One region of the Cellulosimicrobium sp. SH8 genome, then DNA from elsewhere that is predicted to be linked to it. Evidence: riboswitches for the same ligand, from Rfam matches in the RefSeq annotation. Region 1 holds a riboswitch; the other holds the start of a gene.
The links. Region 1 has a riboswitch for FMN ahead of pnuC (nicotinamide riboside transporter PnuC). Riboswitches for the same ligand answer to the same signal wherever they lie in the genome.

Region 1 (8,658 bases):
GAGCGTGAGGACCACGAGCTGCGTGGGCGCCCCGACGTCCGGGGAGATCGGCCCGACGTCGCGATGCCCGACCGCGTACCCGTACCGGTCTGCGACCGCGGCAGCCCACGCGCGCAGCTCGGCGCGCGTCCACTCGAACCGGTGGTCGGGGTGCCGCACCGGGCGTCCGCCCGGCCCGTCGAGCAGGTTCGGGTAGTGCACGTTGTACTCGGCGTTGGGCGTCGTGACGACGACGGTGCGTGGCCGCGCGTGCCCCAGGACCGCGTGCGCCAGCGCGTCGAGGCGCGACGGCTCCACGTGCTCGACGACCTCCATGAGGACCGCGGCGTCGAACCCCGTGACCCGGTCGTCGGTGTAGGTGAGGGACGACTGGAGCAGGCGCACGCGCTCGCGCTCGGCGTCGCTCGCGTCGTGCAGGCGCAGCCGCGCGGCGGCGCGCTCGAGCTCGCGCGCGGAGACGTCGGTGCCGAGGACGCGCGTGAACGTCCGGTCGGCGGCGAGGCAGCGCAGGAGCGCGCCCTCCCCGCACCCGAGGTCGACGACGGTCCGCGCGCCGACCTCGTGCAGGACCGCGAGCACGGCGTCCGCACGCTGCCGGGCGAGCGGCGGCTCCGGCGCGTCGGCCCCGGCTGACGCCGCGTCGTCGGGCGAGGCGCCGCCGTCGGGCTCGACCGTGTCCGCGAGCGCGTCGCCGTCGAGCGCGGCGAGACGCGCCGTCGCGTCCTCGACGTAGCGGCGCTGGTGCGCGAGGTAGCGCCGCAGGATCTGCGCGCGCTCGGGGTGGTCGGCGAGCCAGCCGCCGCCCGCGCGCACGAGCTTGTCCACCTCGTCCGTCGAGACCCAGTAGTGCTTGGCGTCGTCGAGCACGGGCAGCAGCACGTAGAGCTGCGCGAGCGCGTCGGCGAGACGACGCGTGCCGCGCAGGCGCAGGTCCACGTACCGCGAGGCGCCCCATGCCGGGACGGTCGGGTCGAGCGGCTCCGCGGTCGCGGTGACGTGCCAGCCCAGCGGTTCGAACAGCCGCCGCGCGAGGTCGGCCCCGCCCCGGCACGGCAGCGAGGGCACGTGCACGTCCAGCGGGAGCTCGACGTCCACGAGCCCCGGCCGCGCGTCGCACCGGCCGGCCATCGCCGTCGCGAACACCTTGCCCAGCGCGACGGCGACCATCGACGACGCGGCGTAGGGCCGGTCGTTGACGTACTGCGCGAGCGCGAAGGCGTCCCCGCCGCCGAAGCGCTTGTTCCGCACGATCCCCACCGGGTCGACCTCGAGCAGCAGCGCGACCTCGCAGCGCTCCGCCGTCGCCTCGGGGTAGAAGACGTGCGCGCGGCCCACGGGCAGGTCGAAGACCTGCGCGCGGTCCGGGTGCTTGTGCAGCAGGAACCCGAGGTCGGTGGCGTCGTCGAGCGTCCCCGGGGACGCCGTCGCGGCGAGGGTCACGAGCATGGCCGCCATGGTGCCATCCGGCGGCGGGCGGGGCACCGGGATTGTGGACGGGCGAGCGGCCTGTGGACCACCGAAGTTTCAGCCGCTCCGCCCATCGACGCGGACGCCCCGGAGGTCTACCGTCGAACCACGGGCGCCGCTGCCCACGGCACGCGCCCGGCCAACGTCCAGCCGGAGGCCGCGCATGGTCGCCACAGCCGAGAACGGGCCTCCGGGCCCGGGGGACGCCGACGCGTTCGCCGAGCGCCTGTTCGCCGCGACGCTCGGCGCGATCGACGTCCTGTCCGTCCACGTCGGCGACCGGCTCGGGTGGTACCGCGCGCTCGTCGACGCCGGCCCTCTCACCTCGACCGGGCTCGCCGAGCGCACCCGCACCCACGAGCGGTACGCGCGCGAGTGGCTGGAGCAGCAGGCGGCCAGCGGGATCCTCGTCGCCGAGGACCCGGGCGCCGGCCCCGCGCTCGCGGCCGACCCGGTCGCGGCCGCCCGCGAGCGCCTGTACGCCCTGCCAGCCGCGCACGCGGAAGTGCTGACCGACACGACCTCGCTCGCGTACGTCGCGCCGCTCGCGCGCTTCGTCGGCGCCATCGGCCCACAGCTCCCGCACCTGCTCGACGCGTACCGCACGGGCGGCGGCGTGTCCTGGGACCAGCTCGGCGACGACGCGCGCGAGGCCCAGGCCGAGGTCAACCGGCCGTGGTTCGAGCGCCGACTCGCGCCGACGCTCGCGCGGGTCCCCGCGGTCCACGACGTGCTGAGCCGGCCCGGGGCGCGGGTGGTCGACGTCGGGTGCGGGTTCGGGTGGTCGACGCTCGCCCTCGCGCGCGCGTACCCGGACGCGGTGCTCCACGGCGTCGACGTCGACCGCCCGTCGGTCGCGGCGGCCCGCGCCGCAGCCGAGGAGGCGGGGCTCGCGGACCGCGTGAGCTTCCACCTCGCCGACGCCGCCGAGCTCGGGCTCGTCGAGCCCGCCGGGCTGCCGTTCGACGCCGCGTTCGCGTTCGAGTGCGTCCACGACATGCCGCGCCCCGCCGCCGTGCTCGACGCCGTCCGTCGCGCGGTCCGGCCCGACGGCGTCGTGGTCGTCATGGACGAGGCCGTCGGCGAGGAGTTCACCGCGCCGGCGGACGACGTCGACCGGGTCATGTACGGGTACAGCCTCTTCGTGTGCCTGCCCGACGGGCTGTCGTCCCCGCCCTCCGTCGGCACCGGGACCGTCATGCGCCCCGCGACGCTGCGCCGCTACGCGCGCGACGCCGGGTTCGCGGACGTCGAGGTGCTGCCCGTGGACGACTTCTCCTTCTTCCGGTTCTACCGGCTGGTGCCCTGACCGCCCGGACGAGGCGCGCGACCGGTACCGGTGTAGCGTCCGGTGCATGACCGACGTCCGCAGCCGCACCCATGCCCAGGCCGTCGACGCAGCGATCGAGCTCTTCACCCGCAAGGGGTACGAGCAGACGACCGTCGAGGAGATCGCCGACGCCGCCCAGGTCAGCCGCGCCACCTTCTTCCGCCGCTACGGCTCCAAGGAGGACGTGGTCTTCGCGGACCACGAGCTCCTGCTCGACGAGGTCGTCGTCATGCTGGCCGCGACCCGGCCCGTGCCCGACGCCGAGGGACGGCTCACGCCCGACCCCGCCGTCGACCCGTACGTCGAGGTGTGCCGCGCGGCGCGGCTCGTGTTCGACCACCACGTCGGGCAGCGGGAGACGTCGCTCGCGCGGTGGCAGCTCCTCCAGCAGGTGCCGGCGCTGCGCGACCGCGAGCTGGTCACGACCCACCGCTACGAGCGCGCGTTCACCGCGTACCTGCGCGACGCGCTCCCGCCCGACGAGCGCCGCTCGACCGCGTCCATCGCGTTCGCCGCGTCGGTCGTCGCCGTGCACAACGCCCTGCTGCGCCGGTGGCTGCGCTCCCCCGACCAGGACCTGCGGCCCCAGCTCGAGGAGGCGTTCGCGGACCTGCGCCGCGCCGCCGTCGGCCGGTACGCCGCACCCGACGACGCCGCGTCGGCCGATCGTCGCGGCACCGGGGACGGTGTGCCCGGGCGCCGTGTCGTCGTCACCGTGGTCGAGGCCGGGACGGACGCCCAGGGCGTCGCGGACGACGTCGCGCGCGCCGTCCGCGACGCCCTCGCCTGAGCCCGTCCGCCTCCTGTCCCAGCCCGTGGGACGGTCCGCGGCGCGCTCCGCGCGCAGGGAATGCGCCGGTAGCATCGTCGGTTGCAGAACGCAGTACGCACGAACGTGCTCCGGGGTCGGTGCAATTCCGAGCCGGCGGTGACAGTCCGCGACCCGCGCCCACGCGCGGTTGACCTGGTGGAACTCCAGGACCGACGGTGACAGTCCGGATGGGAGGAAGCACGTGCGGCGCGGCCGTCCTCGGCCGGGCTCTCGCGAGCCCGCGCGACGGGGCTCGGCCTCGCCGTGGTGAGCGACGCCGTCGGGCCGCCCTGGGCGCCCGGCCCCGCCGCCCGCCCTCACCCCGGAGCCGACGTGCCCGGGAGGACGAGGACATCCGATGGACCTGATCCACGCGCTGTTCGACGCGCAGCTCACGATCGGCGACCAGCACCTGCTGTGGCGCGAGATCGTGGGCAACGGGTTCGGCCTGGCGTCGGCGCTGGGCGGCATGCGGCGCAAGGTGTGGGCGTGGCCGGTGGGCATCGTCGGCAACCTGCTGCTGCTCACGGTGTTCCTCGGCGCGGTGTTCGCGACCCCCAACCCCGTGAACCTGCTCGGCCAGGCCGGGCGGCAGGTCATGTTCGTGGTCGTGTCGGTGTACGGGTGGGTGCAGTGGCGCCGGACCCAGGCTCGGCTCGGCGAGACCGACGCGGACAGCCACGGCGTCGCCGTCGTGCCGCGCTGGGCGTCGTGGCGTCAGCGCGCGTTCCTCGTCGTCGCGCTCGTCGGCGGGACGGCGCTGCTCACGCCCCTGTTCCGCGCGCTGGAGTCGTACGAGCCCGTCTGGGCCGACGCGTGGATCTTCATGGGCTCGCTGCTCGCGACGTACGGCATGGCGAAGGGCTGGGTCGAGTTCTGGCTGATCTGGGTCGCGGTGGACGTCGTGGGCGTGCCGCTCCTGATCTCGGCCGGCTTCTACGCGTCCGCGTTCATGTACGTGTTCTACGGCGCGTTCACGCTCGTCGGGTTCTTCGTGTGGTGGCGCATCAACCGGCGCGCGACGGCAGAGGCCACCGAGGCCGCGGGCGCACCCGCCTGAACCACGGGCCGGCAGCCGTGACCGCAGGTCAGTCGTCGAACAGCATCCGGTCCGACGGCGCGGCCCGGCTCGCGCGCAGCGCCGGTCCGCGCAGATCGCCTCGACGAGCGCGTCGCTCCCGCCCACGTAGGTCGCGGCGGCGTCGATCTCGGTCCCGACGAACCACGACCGGTCCTCGGGCCACCACAGGTTGGGCGGCTGCTCGTGGTCGCGGAACGCGCCGACGTCGGCGAGCGCCCCCGTCCACAGGTGGTACTCACGGTGCGGGAGCAGGAGCATCGGGGCAGCCGGGCGCTCGACGAGCGTCGGCGTGAGCTGCTCCCACGCCTCGGCGACCGCGCGCTCGATCTCCTCGGGGGTCGGCCGCGGCTCGTCCTCGGGCCATCCGACCAGCGGCGCGACGCCCGAGCTCGCGCGCGGGTCCGTGCCGTGGTCGTAGAGGAACGCGTGGCCCGTCCACAGGGCGAGGTGCACGGGCTGGTCCCCGGTGAAGGGCGCGAGCACGGCGACCAGGGCGTCGGTCCGCGTCGCGAGCGTGACGTCGTCGTCCCACTCGGGGTGCGGGACGCACGCGTACGCCGCGAACCCGCGGGGGACCGTGCCGTCGACGCGCGGTCCGAACTCTCCGAGCCGCGCCGCGATCCACGCGCCCGCGGAGGCGTCGTCGTCCCAGTCCACCCGCGCGCCGGTCATGCCCGCACCCTACGACGGGAGCGCACCGCTGATCCCGACCTCGTTGCCGTCGGGGTCGCGGAACACGGTCTTCACGACCCCGCCGTCGTACGTCTCGCGGCGGTCCGGCTCGATCCCCCGGCCGGACGCCGCGGCGAGGAACGCGTCGGCGTCGTCGCGGAACACGGTGACCACGCCGTGGCCGGCGTGCTCGGGCACCTGCTCGACGACGAGCCACCGGCGTTCGGCGAGCTCCCAGACGGACTCGGTCGGCGTCGCGACGAACGTCGGGTCCGCTCCCAGGAGGCGGGCGTACCAGTCGCGCGCGGGGTCGTGGTCGCGCACGTGCATCGTCACGAACAGGTCGAGGGCCATCTCTCGACGGTAGGACGGGGCCCGCGGGGTCGCACGGCGTCACGATCCGATGCGATACGCCGTCTCAGATTGACTGATACCCGGTATCGCTGCACTATGGGAGAGACCGCCGCCGACGCCGGGCCCGCACCCCCGAACCCGCGCCGGAGCCGGTCGCGCACGACCGACCGCAGCCGCCCTCCCAGGGGAGCACCGATGCCCACCACCCCGATCATGCCCGGAGTCACCGAGCCCACCTACGACCTCGCGACCCCGCTCGACCTCGACTACGCCGGCGCGTTCGCCGACGCGACCGAGGAGGACCGCGCCCACCAGCAGCGCGTCCGGCAGTTCGTCCAGGACGAGGTGCTCCCGGTCATCGACGACTACTGGGAGCGCGCCGAGGTCCCGTCCGACCTCATCAAGCGCATGGGCGAGCTCGACCTCCTGCGCGACGGTGTCGACGTCGACGGCCGCCCGCGCGTGAGCCTGCTCGGCGCGGGCCTCGCCGCGATGGAGATGTCGCGCGGCGACGGCTCCGTCGCGACGATCTGCGGCGTCCAGGGCGGCCTCGCGCTGCGCAGCATCCAGATGCTCGGCTCCGACGAGCAGAAGGCGAAGTACGCCGAGCCCATGGCGCGCGGGGAGATCCTCGGCGCGTTCGCGCTCACCGAGCCCACCCACGGCTCGGACTCCGTCTCGCTCGAGACGACGGCGCGCAAGGAGACGCGCGACGGCGTCGAGGGCTACGTGCTGAACGGCGAGAAGAAGTGGATCGGCAACGGGTCGTCGGGCCACATCACGGTCGTGTGGGCGCGCCTCGTCGGCGACGACGGCGACGGCCAGGTCCACGGGTTCGTCGTGCCGCAGGACACCCCGGGCTACACGGGCACGACCATCACCGGCAAGGTGTCGCTCCGCGCGATCTGGCAGGCGCACGTCGTGCTCGACGACGTGTTCGTCCCCGCCGAGAACGCCCTGCCGGGCGCGCGGTCGTTCAAGGACACCTCGCGCGTGCTCTTCGCGACGCGCCTCGGGGTGGCGTGGGCCGCCGTCGGGCACGCGGTCGCGTGCTACGAGGCCGCGGTCGCGTACGCGAAGCAGCGCGTCCAGTTCGGGCGCCCGCTCGCCGCGAACCAGATGGTGCAGGAGCGCCTCACCCGGATGCTCTCGACGATCACGCAGCTCCAGCTCCTCGTCGCGCAGATGACGCGGCTCGACGAGGCGGGGACGCTCACCGGCCCGCAGGCGTCGCTCGCGAAGTACACGTGCACCCGCGGGGCGCGCGAGGTCGCCGCGAGCGCGCGCGACCTCCTCGGCGGCAACGGGATCCTGCTCCAGAACCGCGTCGCGCGGCACTTCGCCGACATCGAGGCCCTGCACACCTACGAGGGCACCGAGTCGGTCCAGGCGCTCATCGTCGGGCGCGACATCACGGGCGTCTCCGCGTTCGTCTGACGGTCCCGAGGCCGCACGCCCTCCCCCGCTCCCCGGCGCCGCTCGCCCCTCCTCGCGGCGCCGGGGCTCCTTCCTGTTCGCCCCGTCTCCTCGCCCTCCCCGGATCGGAGTCCCATGAGCACCGACGCCAGCCCCCTGCCCGACGCCGCCGCCGTCACCCCCGAGGACGAGGTCACCCCGGTCCTCCTGCACGGCGCGCGCACCCCGTTCGCGCGCTTCCGCGGCGCGCTCGCGTCCCTCTCGGCGGCCGAGCTCGGCGCGCACGCGATCCGCGGCGCGCTCGCGGCGTCGGGCGTCGCACCGGAGCAGGTCGACACGGTGATCGTCGGGCAGGTCGTGCAGGCGGGCGCCAAGCAGGGTCCCGCGCGCCAGGCCGCGATCCTCGCGGGCCTCGGCTGGGACGTCCCCACCGTGACGATCAACAAGCTGTGCCTGTCGGGGCTCACCGCGATCATCGACGCGGCCCGCCTGGTCCGCACGGGCGAGGCGAGCGTCGTCGTCGCGGGCGGGCAGGAGTCCATGACGAACGCGCCGCACCTGGTGGTCGGGTCGCGCTCCGGGTTCGCGTTCGGGGACGTGACGATGGCCGACTCGCTCACGCACGACGGCCTGAACGACCCGTTCAGCGGCGAGGTCATGGGCGAGCTCACCGACCGCGGCTGCGCGGCGCGCGGCATCGGCCGCCCCGAGCAGGACGCGTTCGCGCTGCGCTCGCACCAGCGCGCCGCCGCCGCGCGCGACGCCGGTCACCTCGCCGAGGAGATCGCGCCGGTCGAGGTGCCGCAGCGCCGGGGCGAGCCGGTCGTCGTCGCGCACGACGAGGGCGTGCGCGCCGACACGACGCTCGAGGCACTGGAGCGCCTGCGCCCGGCCTTCGTGAAGGACGGCACCATCACCGCAGGGTCCAGCTCGCCGCTGTCCGACGGCGCGGCGGCGGTCGTCGTCGCGAGCCGGGCCTTCGCCAAGCGCAACGGGCTGTCGTGGCTCGCCGAGATCGGGGCCGCGGGCCAGGTCGCGGGGCCGGACAACTCGCTGCACTCCCAGCCGGCGCGGGCGATCGAGGCCGCCGTGAAGCGCGAGGGCGTCGCCGCCGCGGACCTCGACCTCGTCGAGATCAACGAGGCGTTCGCCGCGGTCGCGCTCCAGTCGGTCGCCGACCTCGGCATCGACGCGGACGTCGTGAACACCGACGGCGGCGCCATCGCGCTCGGCCACCCCGTCGGTGCGTCGGGCGCCCGGCTCGCGCTGCACCTCGCGCTCGCGCTGAAGCGCCGCGGCGGCGGCATCGGCGCGGCGGCGCTGTGCGGCGGGGGCGGGCAGGGCGACGCGCTGATCCTGCACGCCTGACGCCGCTCGTCGGGCGCGGTGCGGCTCCGCCGCACGCGCTTGCCCGAGCGAACCACCCGACCCTGGTGCACGATGCTGCACCAGGGTTGGCGCGCTTCGGCCGCCACGGTGTGACGCAGATCGCGCCGAGGTCGGCCGAAACCGCGTCATGGATCGCGT
Region 2 (8,658 bases), on a different contig from region 1:
TCCCGGCACGCCGAGGAGGAGCACTGGTCGTGGCTCGACCACCCCGGGCGGTGACCCGTCACCGGCGGGGCGAACGACCGCCAACGGGCATGGACCACGCCTCGACCTCGGCGCGTCGGGCGGGCTGTGACGGGTCTCGTCGCCGGGTCAGAGGGAGCGCTGGAGGAGGATCGTGTCGACCCAGCGTCCGTGCTTGAAGCCGACGGCGGTGAGGCGGCCGGTCTCGGCGAAGCCGAAGCGACGGTGGAGGGGGAGCGATGCGGCCGCCTCGGGGACGTCGGCGACGACGGAGACGACCTGCCGCACGCCTGCCGCGGAGCACGCGTCGAGGAGCGCGCCGAGCAGGGCCGTGCCGATCCCGCGGCCGGTGTGGGCAGGATCGAGGTAGATCGTGTCCTCGGCGGTGTGCCGGTAGGCGGGCTTCGGCCGCCACGCGGACGCGTAGGCGTAGCCCGCGACCACGGGGCCTCCCGCGGTTCCGCGCTTCGTCGGGACGTCGACCTCCGCGACGAGGAACGGCAGGCCGCGCGCGGTGACGTCGTCGAGCTTGCGCTGCCACGCGGAGGCGTCCCAGACCTCTTCCTCGAACGTCACGCACGTGTCGCGCACGAACGGGGCGGCGATCTCGGCGACGCGCTCGAGATCGCCGGGGGTCGCGGGGCGGACCCGCACGTCCGGGCGGTCCGTCGCGCGCGTGACCGCGGGGTCCGTCGAGTCAGGGGAGGGGAGGGTGCTCACGGGAGGAGCCTACGAGGGCCGACCCCGGCAGGACGGCACCCCTAGGCTGGGGCCCATGGCAGCCCTCATCGCACCGAGCATCCTGTCCGCCGACTTCGCGAACCTCGAGCGCGACCTGAACGCGATCTCGACCGCGGACTACGCGCACGTCGACGTCATGGACAACCACTTCGTGCCGAACCTCACGCTCGGGCTGCCGGTCTTCGAGCGTCTGGCGCAGGTATCGCCGGTCCCGATCGACGCGCACCTCATGATCGAGGACCCGGACCGCTGGGCGCCGGCGTACGCGGAGGCCGGGGCCGCGTCCGTGACGTTCCACGCCGAGGCCGCTGCTGCCCCTGTGCGGCTCGCGCGCGAGCTCCGGCGCCTCGGGTCTCGCGCGGGCCTCGCGCTGCGTCCTGCGACGCCTGTGGAGCCCTTCCTGGACCTCCTGGCGGAGGTCGACATGATCCTCGTCATGACGGTCGAGCCGGGCTTCGGCGGGCAGTCGTTCATCGACGGGACGCTCCCGAAGATCCGGCGCGCGCGCGAGGCCGTGAGCGAGTCGGGGCTGGACGTGTGGATCCAGGTCGACGGGGGAGTGTCGCGCTCGACCATCGAGCGGGCGGCCGACGCGGGGGCGAACGTCTTCGTCGCGGGGTCGGCGGTGTACGGGGCGGAGAGCGTGCCGGGCGAGATCCAGGCGCTGCGCGAGCTGGCGGAGGCCTCGGCGCACGCACACTGACGGGCGAACCGAGAAGGAGCCCGAGCAAGGGGCTCCTTCTCTCGATTCCATAAAAATAGTGTGCCAAGCGGCCACAATCACCCCCGCCACGCGAAGAAGCCTCGCCAAACAGCACCGAGAAGCGGGGGGTGGTCCGGTTCACGTTCGCTCGACGGGCGGACGCATCGGTGCCGAGGAATGCGCGAGTAGCATGCTCGGTTGAAGCAGCAGTACGCACGAACGTGCTCCGGGGTCGGTGCAATTCCGAGCCGGCGGTGACAGTCCGCGACCCGCGCCCACGCGCGGTTGACCTGGTGGAACTCCAGGACCGACGGTGACAGTCCGGATGGGAGGAAGCACGTGCGGCGCGGCCACGCCCAGAGCGTGGGGCTCCGGCGACCCGTCGGTGCACCCGTTTCGTGACGGCGACGGCCTCGCCGTGGTGAGCGACGCCGTCGGGCCGGTCCAGGCCTGACCCCGCCGCCCGCCCTCACCCCGGAGCACGCGTGCCCGGGAGGAGGACGATGGGCGAGCACCCCAGCACCCTGACGATCGACGCCGCGATGGCGCGCGCGCTCGAGCTCGCGGGACACGGGCCCGCGCACGGACCCAACCCCCGGGTCGGCTGCGTCCTGCTGGGGCCCGCCCCGCACGGCCGTGCCCTGCCCGACGGCGCCGCGCCCGACTCGCTGGACCCGCACCCACGGCCGGTCCTCGCCGAGGGCTACCACCAGGGAGCGGGGACGCCGCACGCCGAGGCCGCGGCCCTCGCGGACGCGCGGGCGCGAGGCGTCGACGTCACCGGGGCGACCGCCGTCGTCACGCTCGAGCCGTGCGCCCACACCGGCCGCACCGGGCCGTGCGCAGACGCGCTCGTCGCCGCGGGGATCGCGGAGGTCGTGCACGCCGTCGACGACCCGAACCCCGTGGCGACGGGTGGTGCGCACCGCCTGCGCGCGGCCGGGGTGCGCGTCGTGCGCGGCCTGCGCGCCGCCGAGGGCGAGGAGCTTCTCCGGGCGTGGCTGACGTCCGTGCGCCGCGGGACGCCGTACGTGACGCTCAAGACGGCGACGACGCTCGACGGGTACGTCGCCGCCGAGGACGGCACGAGCCGCTGGATCACCGGGCCGGCCGCCCGCGAGCACGCGCACCGCGTGCGCGCCGAGGTCGACGCGATCCTCGTCGGTACGGGCACGCTCCTCACGGACGACCCGGCGCTCACCGCACGGGTGCGCACGCACGACGCCGCGAGCGCCGAGAGCCTCGCGGCGCACCAGCCCCTGCGGGTCGTCGTCGGGCTGCGCGGGATCCCGCCGACGGCGCGCGTGCGCGGGGAGGGCGGCGAGCTGCTGCACCTGCTGACGCGCGACGTCGGGCAGGTGCTGGAACGGCTCGGGGAGCGCGAGGTGCGGCACGTGCTCGTGGAGGGGGGTCCGACGCTCGCGACGGCTTTCCTCGCGGCGGGCGCGGTGGACGAGCTGCACGCGTACGTGGCCCCGGTGCTGCTGGGGAGCGGTCGGCGGGCCGTGGACGGGCTGGGCGTGGCGACGATCGCCGACGCGCACCGGTTCCGCACGGTCGAGGTGCGGCGTGTCGGCGACGACGCGCTGGTGGTGTCCAGGAAGAGCACGGAAGGGCGGGACGGCTGATGTTCACGGGGATCGTGGAGGAGATCGGGAAGGTCCGGGACATCGGGTTCCCGGGCGGCGAGGGGGAGGACGCGGTGCTCACGGTCGAGGGGCCGCTCGCGGCGTCCGACGCGGGCCTGGGCGACTCGATCGCGGTCAACGGTGTGTGCCTGACGGTCACGAGCCTCGGGGGCGACGGCTCGTTCACGGCGGACGTGATGCCGGAGTCGTTGCGTCGTACTGCCCTGGGCGACCTCGTGGCGGGGGCGCCGGTGAACCTGGAGCGGGCCGTCCGGGCGGACGCGCGCCTGGGCGGTCACGTGGTGCAGGGGCACGTGGACGGTGTCGGGACGCTCGTGAGCCGCGACCCGGGGGAGCGCTGGGACGACCTGGTGTTCTCCGCTCCCGCGGGCTTGACGCGGTACGTCGCGGAGAAGGGCTCGATCGCGGTGAGCGGGGTGTCCCTCACGGTGACGCACGTGGACGACGAGACGTTCGGCGTCTCGCTCATCCCGACGACGCTCGAGGCGACGGTCCTCGGCGGCCTGGTGCCCGGCGACCGGGTGAACCTCGAGGTGGACGTGCTCGCGAAGTACGTCGAGCGCCTGCTCCTGTCTGGTGTCGTCCCCGGGAGCGCGTCGTGACGGGCGCGGGGTCCGCGAGCGCCGGGGTGCCGGACGGTTCGGGGGGCGTGCGCCTGGGGTCGGTCGAGGAGGCGCTGGCGGAGATCCGGGCGGGGCGGCCGGTGCTGGTGGCGGACTCGCCGGACCGGGAGAACGAGGCGGACGTGGTGTTCGCGGCGCGGGGGGTGTCGGCGGAGTGGGTGGCGTGGACGATCCGGCACTCGTCGGGGTACCTGTGCGCGCCGATGCCCGCGGTGCGGGCGGACGCGCTGGAGCTGCCGTTGATGGTGCCGCACAGCCAGGACCCGCGGCGGACGGCGTACACGGTGACGGTGGACGCGGCGACGGGGGTGACGACGGGGATCTCGGCGGAGGACCGGGCGCGGACGTTGCGGGTGCTGGCGGACCCGGCGTCGGGTCCGGTGGACCTGATCCGGCCGGGGCACGTGCTGCCGTTGCGGGCGGTCCCGGGCGGGGTGCTGCATCGCGCGGGGCACACGGAGGCCGCGGTGGACCTGGTGCGCCTGGCGGGGATGGGCGAGGTCGGGGGCATCGCGGAGCTGGTGCACGACGACGGGACGATGATGCGTCTGGGGGACGCGGCGGCCCTGGCGGAGCGGGACGGGCTGGTGCTCATCACGATCGCGGACCTGGTGGCGTGGCGGCGGGTGCACGACCCGGCGCCGGCGGCGGCTCCGGACGTGCCGGACCGGGAGTCGTTGGCCCGGCGGGTGCACCGGACGGCGGAGGCGGACCTGCCGACGGCGCACGGCCGGTTCCGGGTGGTCGGGTACCGGGATCTGCGGACGGGGGCGGAGCACGTCGCCCTGGTGCCGGCGGTGCCTCCGGCCGCGGGTGGTGACGCGGGCGCGGGGTCCGCGAGCGCCGTCGGGCCGGACGGGGTACCGGTGGTGCGGGTGCACTCGGAGTGCCTGACGGGTGACGCGTTCGGGTCGTTGCGGTGCGACTGCGGTCCGCAGCTGCAGGCGGCGATGGAGCGGGTCGCGGCGGAGGGGGGCGCGGTGGTGTACCTGCGGGGGCACGAGGGGCGTGGCATCGGGCTGCTGGCGAAGATCGGCGCCTACGAGCTGCAGGACGCGGGTCTGGACACGGTGCAGGCGAACCTGGAGCTGGGGTGGCCGGTGGACCGTCGGGAGTACGGGGCGGCGGCGGCGATCCTGGCGGACCTGGGGTTGTCGCGGGTGCGGTTGCTGACGAACAACCCGGCGAAGGTGACGGGGCTGGTGGCCTCGGGCATCGACGTGGTGGGGACGGAGCGGATCGAGGTGGGTCACGGTGAGCACAACCGGGCGTACCTGGTGACGAAGAAGGTGGCGATGGGTCACCTGCTGGACACGGTGGCGGTCCCGGACGGGGCTGTCCTGGTGGAGCCGGGCGACGAGCCGGGTGCGGAGACGAAGGAGGACGAGGGATGAGCGGGGCAGGTGCGCCGACGGTGAGCGTGGACGGGTCGGGGCTGCGGGTGACGGTGGTCGCGGCGAGCTGGCACACGCAGGTGATGGACGGGTTGCTGGCGGGTGCGCGCCGGGCGTTGGCGGCGGCGAACGTGTCGCACGTGAGCGTGGTGCGGGTGCCGGGGTCGTTCGAGCTGCCGGTGGCGGCGGCGCGCGCGGTGGAGCACGGCGCGGACGCGGTGGTGGCGCTGGGGGTGGTGATCCGTGGGGGGACGCCGCACTTCGAGTACGTGTGCCAGGCGGCGACGTCGGGCCTGACGGACGTGAGCGTGCGCACGGGCGTGCCGGTGGGGTTCGGCGTGCTGACGTGCGACGACGAGCAGCAGGCGCTGGACCGGGCGGGCCTGGAGGGGTCGCGCGAGGACAAGGGTGCGGAGGCCGCGGAGGCCGCGGTCGCGACGGTGGTGGCGCTGCGCGACCTGTGACGGGGCGGCCGGGGCGTGCCCGCTGGGCGGACCGCGCCCCGGCCTCGCCCGGGCGGCGGATACCCTGGGGCGCGTGAAGACGTTCGAGTCCCTGTTCGCGGAGCTGTCCGAGAAGGCCACGACGCGACCTGCCGGTTCCGGCACGGTCGCGGAGCTGGACGCCGGCGTGCACGCGATCGGGAAGAAGGTGGTCGAGGAGGCCGCCGAGGTGTGGATGGCCGCCGAGTACGAGGGCGACGTGAAGACGGCGGAGGAGATCTCCCAGCTCCTCTACCACCTGCAGGTCCTCATGCTGGCGAAGGGTCTGAGCCTGCAGGACGTGTACGAGCATCTGTGAGCGGCCGTGCCGGTGAGCGTCGCCGCTCCCGGCCGCGAGCGCCGCTCGCCCCTCGCTCGTCTCTGCTGTTGCCCGCGTCCTGCCCGATCCCCTGAACGAAGGTCCTGTCATGCTGCGTATCGCCGTCCCCAACAAGGGGTCCCTGTCCGAGCCCGCCGTCGAGATGCTGCGGGAGGCGGGGTACCGCCAGCGGCGTGACTCGCGCGAGCTGGTGCTGGCCGACCCGGACAACGACGTCGAGTTCTTTTTCCTGCGTCCGCGCGACATCGCGGTGTACGTGGGGTCGGGCACGGTCGACGTGGGGATCACGGGCCGGGACCTGCTGCTGGACTCGGGCGCGGACGCGGTGGAGCACATGCAGCTCGGCTTCGGCGGGTCGACGTTCCGGTACGCGGCCCCGGCGGGCACGGTGACGTCGCTCGAGCAGGTGCAGGGGCTGCGGGTGGCGACGTCGTACGAGGTGCTGGTCGAGGGTCACCTGCGCTCGCACGGCGTGGAGGCCACGGTCGTGCACCTGGACGGCGCGGTGGAGTCGGCGGTGCAGCTCGGGGTGGCGGACGTCGTCGCGGACGTCGTGTCGACGGGCACGACGCTGCGGGGCGCGGGCCTGGAGGTGTTCGGCGACCCGATCCTCGTGTCGGAGGCGGTCCTCATCCGTCCGCGCGCGGTCGCGGAGGCGGACGTCCCGGCCGGTGTCGAGGTGCTGAGCCGGCGCCTGCAGGGTGTGCTCACGGCCCGGCAGTACGTCCTCATGGACTACGACGTGCCGGTGTCGCTGGTGGAGCGGGCGGTCGCGATCACGCCGGGCCTGGAATCGCCGACGGTGTCCCCGCTGCACGACCGGGACTGGGCGGCGGTGCGGGCGATGGTGCGCCGCGACCAGACGAACCAGGTCATGGACGCCCTGTACGACGTGGGGGCGCGCGCGATCCTCGTGACGCGGATCCACGCGTCCCGCCTCTGACCTCGATCGCCTTGGCGGGCGGCGCCTGTGGGCGTCGTGCGGGTGTGAGACGGTGGCGGCATGAGCACCGACCCGTTCCCGGACCCTGGGCTGCCGGGGGAGCGTGACGACGACCCGTACCGGCCGTTCCGGCCCCGGTTCGGCCTGGTGTCGGCGTGGGCGACGGGCGTCGTCGTGGTCGGGGGGTGCGTCGTCGTGGGTCTGTCCGCGACGGGGCCGCTCGGTACGTCCTGGGTGAACCGCCTCTCCCTGGCTGCGTTCGCACTGTTCGCGGCGTGGCTGCTGTGGCGCCTCGGGGGCGTGCACGCCGTCCCGACGCGCGACGGCCTGCGGGTGCGCAACGTCATCTACACGCGCGAGCTGGTGTGGGCGCAGGTCGTGTCGGTCCGGTTCGGCAGCGGCGACGCGTGGGTGCGCCTGGACCTCGCCGACGGGTCGACGCTCGCCGTCATGGGGATCCAGCGGGCCGACGGCGCGCGCGGTGACGCGGAGGCGCGTCGCCTGGCGGCGCTGGTCCAGGCGCACGGCGAGGCGCACGAGGGACCGCGCACCTGAGGCGCGACGACGCGTGCGGAACGCGAACGGCCCCCGATCCAGCGGATCGGGGGCCGTTCGTCTGCGCACGTCGCCGGGCGGCGACGGCGGGTGCGTCAGTACGCCGTGCGGTGGCGGGGCTTGCGCTCGCCCCGGTCGTCGGCCCGGTCGATGCGGTCGCGGCGCTCGTCGCGTCGACCGGTCGGGCCGTGGCCGCCGCGCGGGCCGCGCGAGGCGGGCGCGCCCTCGTCCAGGCGGATGCGCAGCGCCTTGCCGGCCACCCGGGCCCGGGAGATGCGGTCCATGGTCTCCGCGTCGAGCGGCGCGGTGATGTCGACGAGCGAGAACGACGGGAAGATGTCGATCTTGCCGACGTCCGACCCGGCGAGGCCGGCCTCGTTCGTCAGGGCGCCGACGATGCCGCCGGGCATCACGCCGTCCTTGTGACCGACGGACAGGCGGTAGCGGGTCCCGACGGCGTCACGCCGGATGCCGCGCGTGCCGTCGCCCTCGCGGCGGCCCGACGCGCGCTCGCCGCGCGGACGCTCGCCGGTGCGTTCGGTGCGGCGCGCCTTCGCCTGCTCGCGCGCGGCGGCACGCTCGGCCTCGAACCGCTCCTGCTCCTCGCGGGCGCGGGGGCCGTCGTCGCCGACCGCGAGCGCCACCATCGCCGCGGCGAGGTCGACGGGGTCGACGTCGTGCTCGGCGACGAACGTGCGGACCAGGTCCGCGTACAGGGAGAGCCGCCCGGCCTCGCGGCGCGCGGGGACCTGGTCGAGGAGCTTGCGCGCGCGGTGCGCGGAGACGTCCGCGGGGGAGGGGATCTCGATCTCCTCGAGCGGGGTGCGGGTCGTACGCTCGATGGCGCGCAGGCGGCCGCGCTCGTGCGGGGTGACGAAGCTCAGCGCCTCGCCGGTGCGGCCGGCGCGACCGGTGCGCCCGATGCGGTGCACGTACGCCTCGGGCTCGCCGGGCAGGTCGAAGTTCACGACGAGGCCGATGCGGTCCACGTCGAGGCCACGCGCGGCCACGTCGGTCGCGACGAGGACGTCGAGCGCGCCGGAGCGCAGGCGCTCGACGATCTTCTCGCGGTCCTTCTGCGCGACGTCGCCCGAGATGGTGGCGGCGGAGATGCCGCGCTCGACGAGCGCGGACCCGACCTCCTCGGCCGCGCCGCGGGTGCGGGTGAACACGATCGCGGCGTCCGCGTCGGACACCGCGAGGACGCGGG

Region 2: another riboswitch for FMN. It lies ahead of ribD (bifunctional diaminohydroxyphosphoribosylaminopyrimidine deaminase/5-amino-6-(5-phosphoribosylamino)uracil reductase RibD); the one in region 1 lies ahead of pnuC (nicotinamide riboside transporter PnuC).

The regions. Positions count from the first base shown of each region.
Region 1 covers NZ_JAMXMH010000009.1:77,152-85,809, reverse strand. The annotation lists gene NF338_RS13470 (3' terminal RNA ribose 2'-O-methyltransferase Hen1) at 1-1,446, opposite strand, end outside; gene NF338_RS13465 (class I SAM-dependent methyltransferase) at 1,631-2,776, shown strand; gene NF338_RS13460 (TetR/AcrR family transcriptional regulator) at 2,823-3,587, shown strand; FMN riboswitch at 3,689-3,814, shown strand; gene pnuC (nicotinamide riboside transporter PnuC) at 3,967-4,668, shown strand; gene NF338_RS13450 (VOC family protein) at 5,371-5,715, opposite strand; gene NF338_RS13445 (acyl-CoA dehydrogenase family protein) at 5,911-7,152, shown strand; gene NF338_RS13440 (acetyl-CoA C-acyltransferase) at 7,267-8,499, shown strand.
Region 2 covers NZ_JAMXMH010000005.1:207,933-216,590, forward strand. The annotation lists gene NF338_RS09075 (GNAT family N-acetyltransferase) at 148-738, opposite strand; gene rpe (ribulose-phosphate 3-epimerase) at 794-1,462, shown strand; FMN riboswitch at 1,680-1,805, shown strand; gene ribD (bifunctional diaminohydroxyphosphoribosylaminopyrimidine deaminase/5-amino-6-(5-phosphoribosylamino)uracil reductase RibD) at 1,966-3,090, shown strand; gene NF338_RS09090 (riboflavin synthase) at 3,090-3,713, shown strand; gene ribA (GTP cyclohydrolase II) at 3,761-5,128, shown strand; gene ribH (6,7-dimethyl-8-ribityllumazine synthase) at 5,125-5,592, shown strand; gene NF338_RS09105 (phosphoribosyl-ATP diphosphatase) at 5,666-5,929, shown strand; gene hisG (ATP phosphoribosyltransferase) at 6,039-6,893, shown strand; gene NF338_RS09115 (PH domain-containing protein) at 6,954-7,448, shown strand; gene NF338_RS09120 (DEAD/DEAH box helicase) at 7,544-8,658, opposite strand, start outside.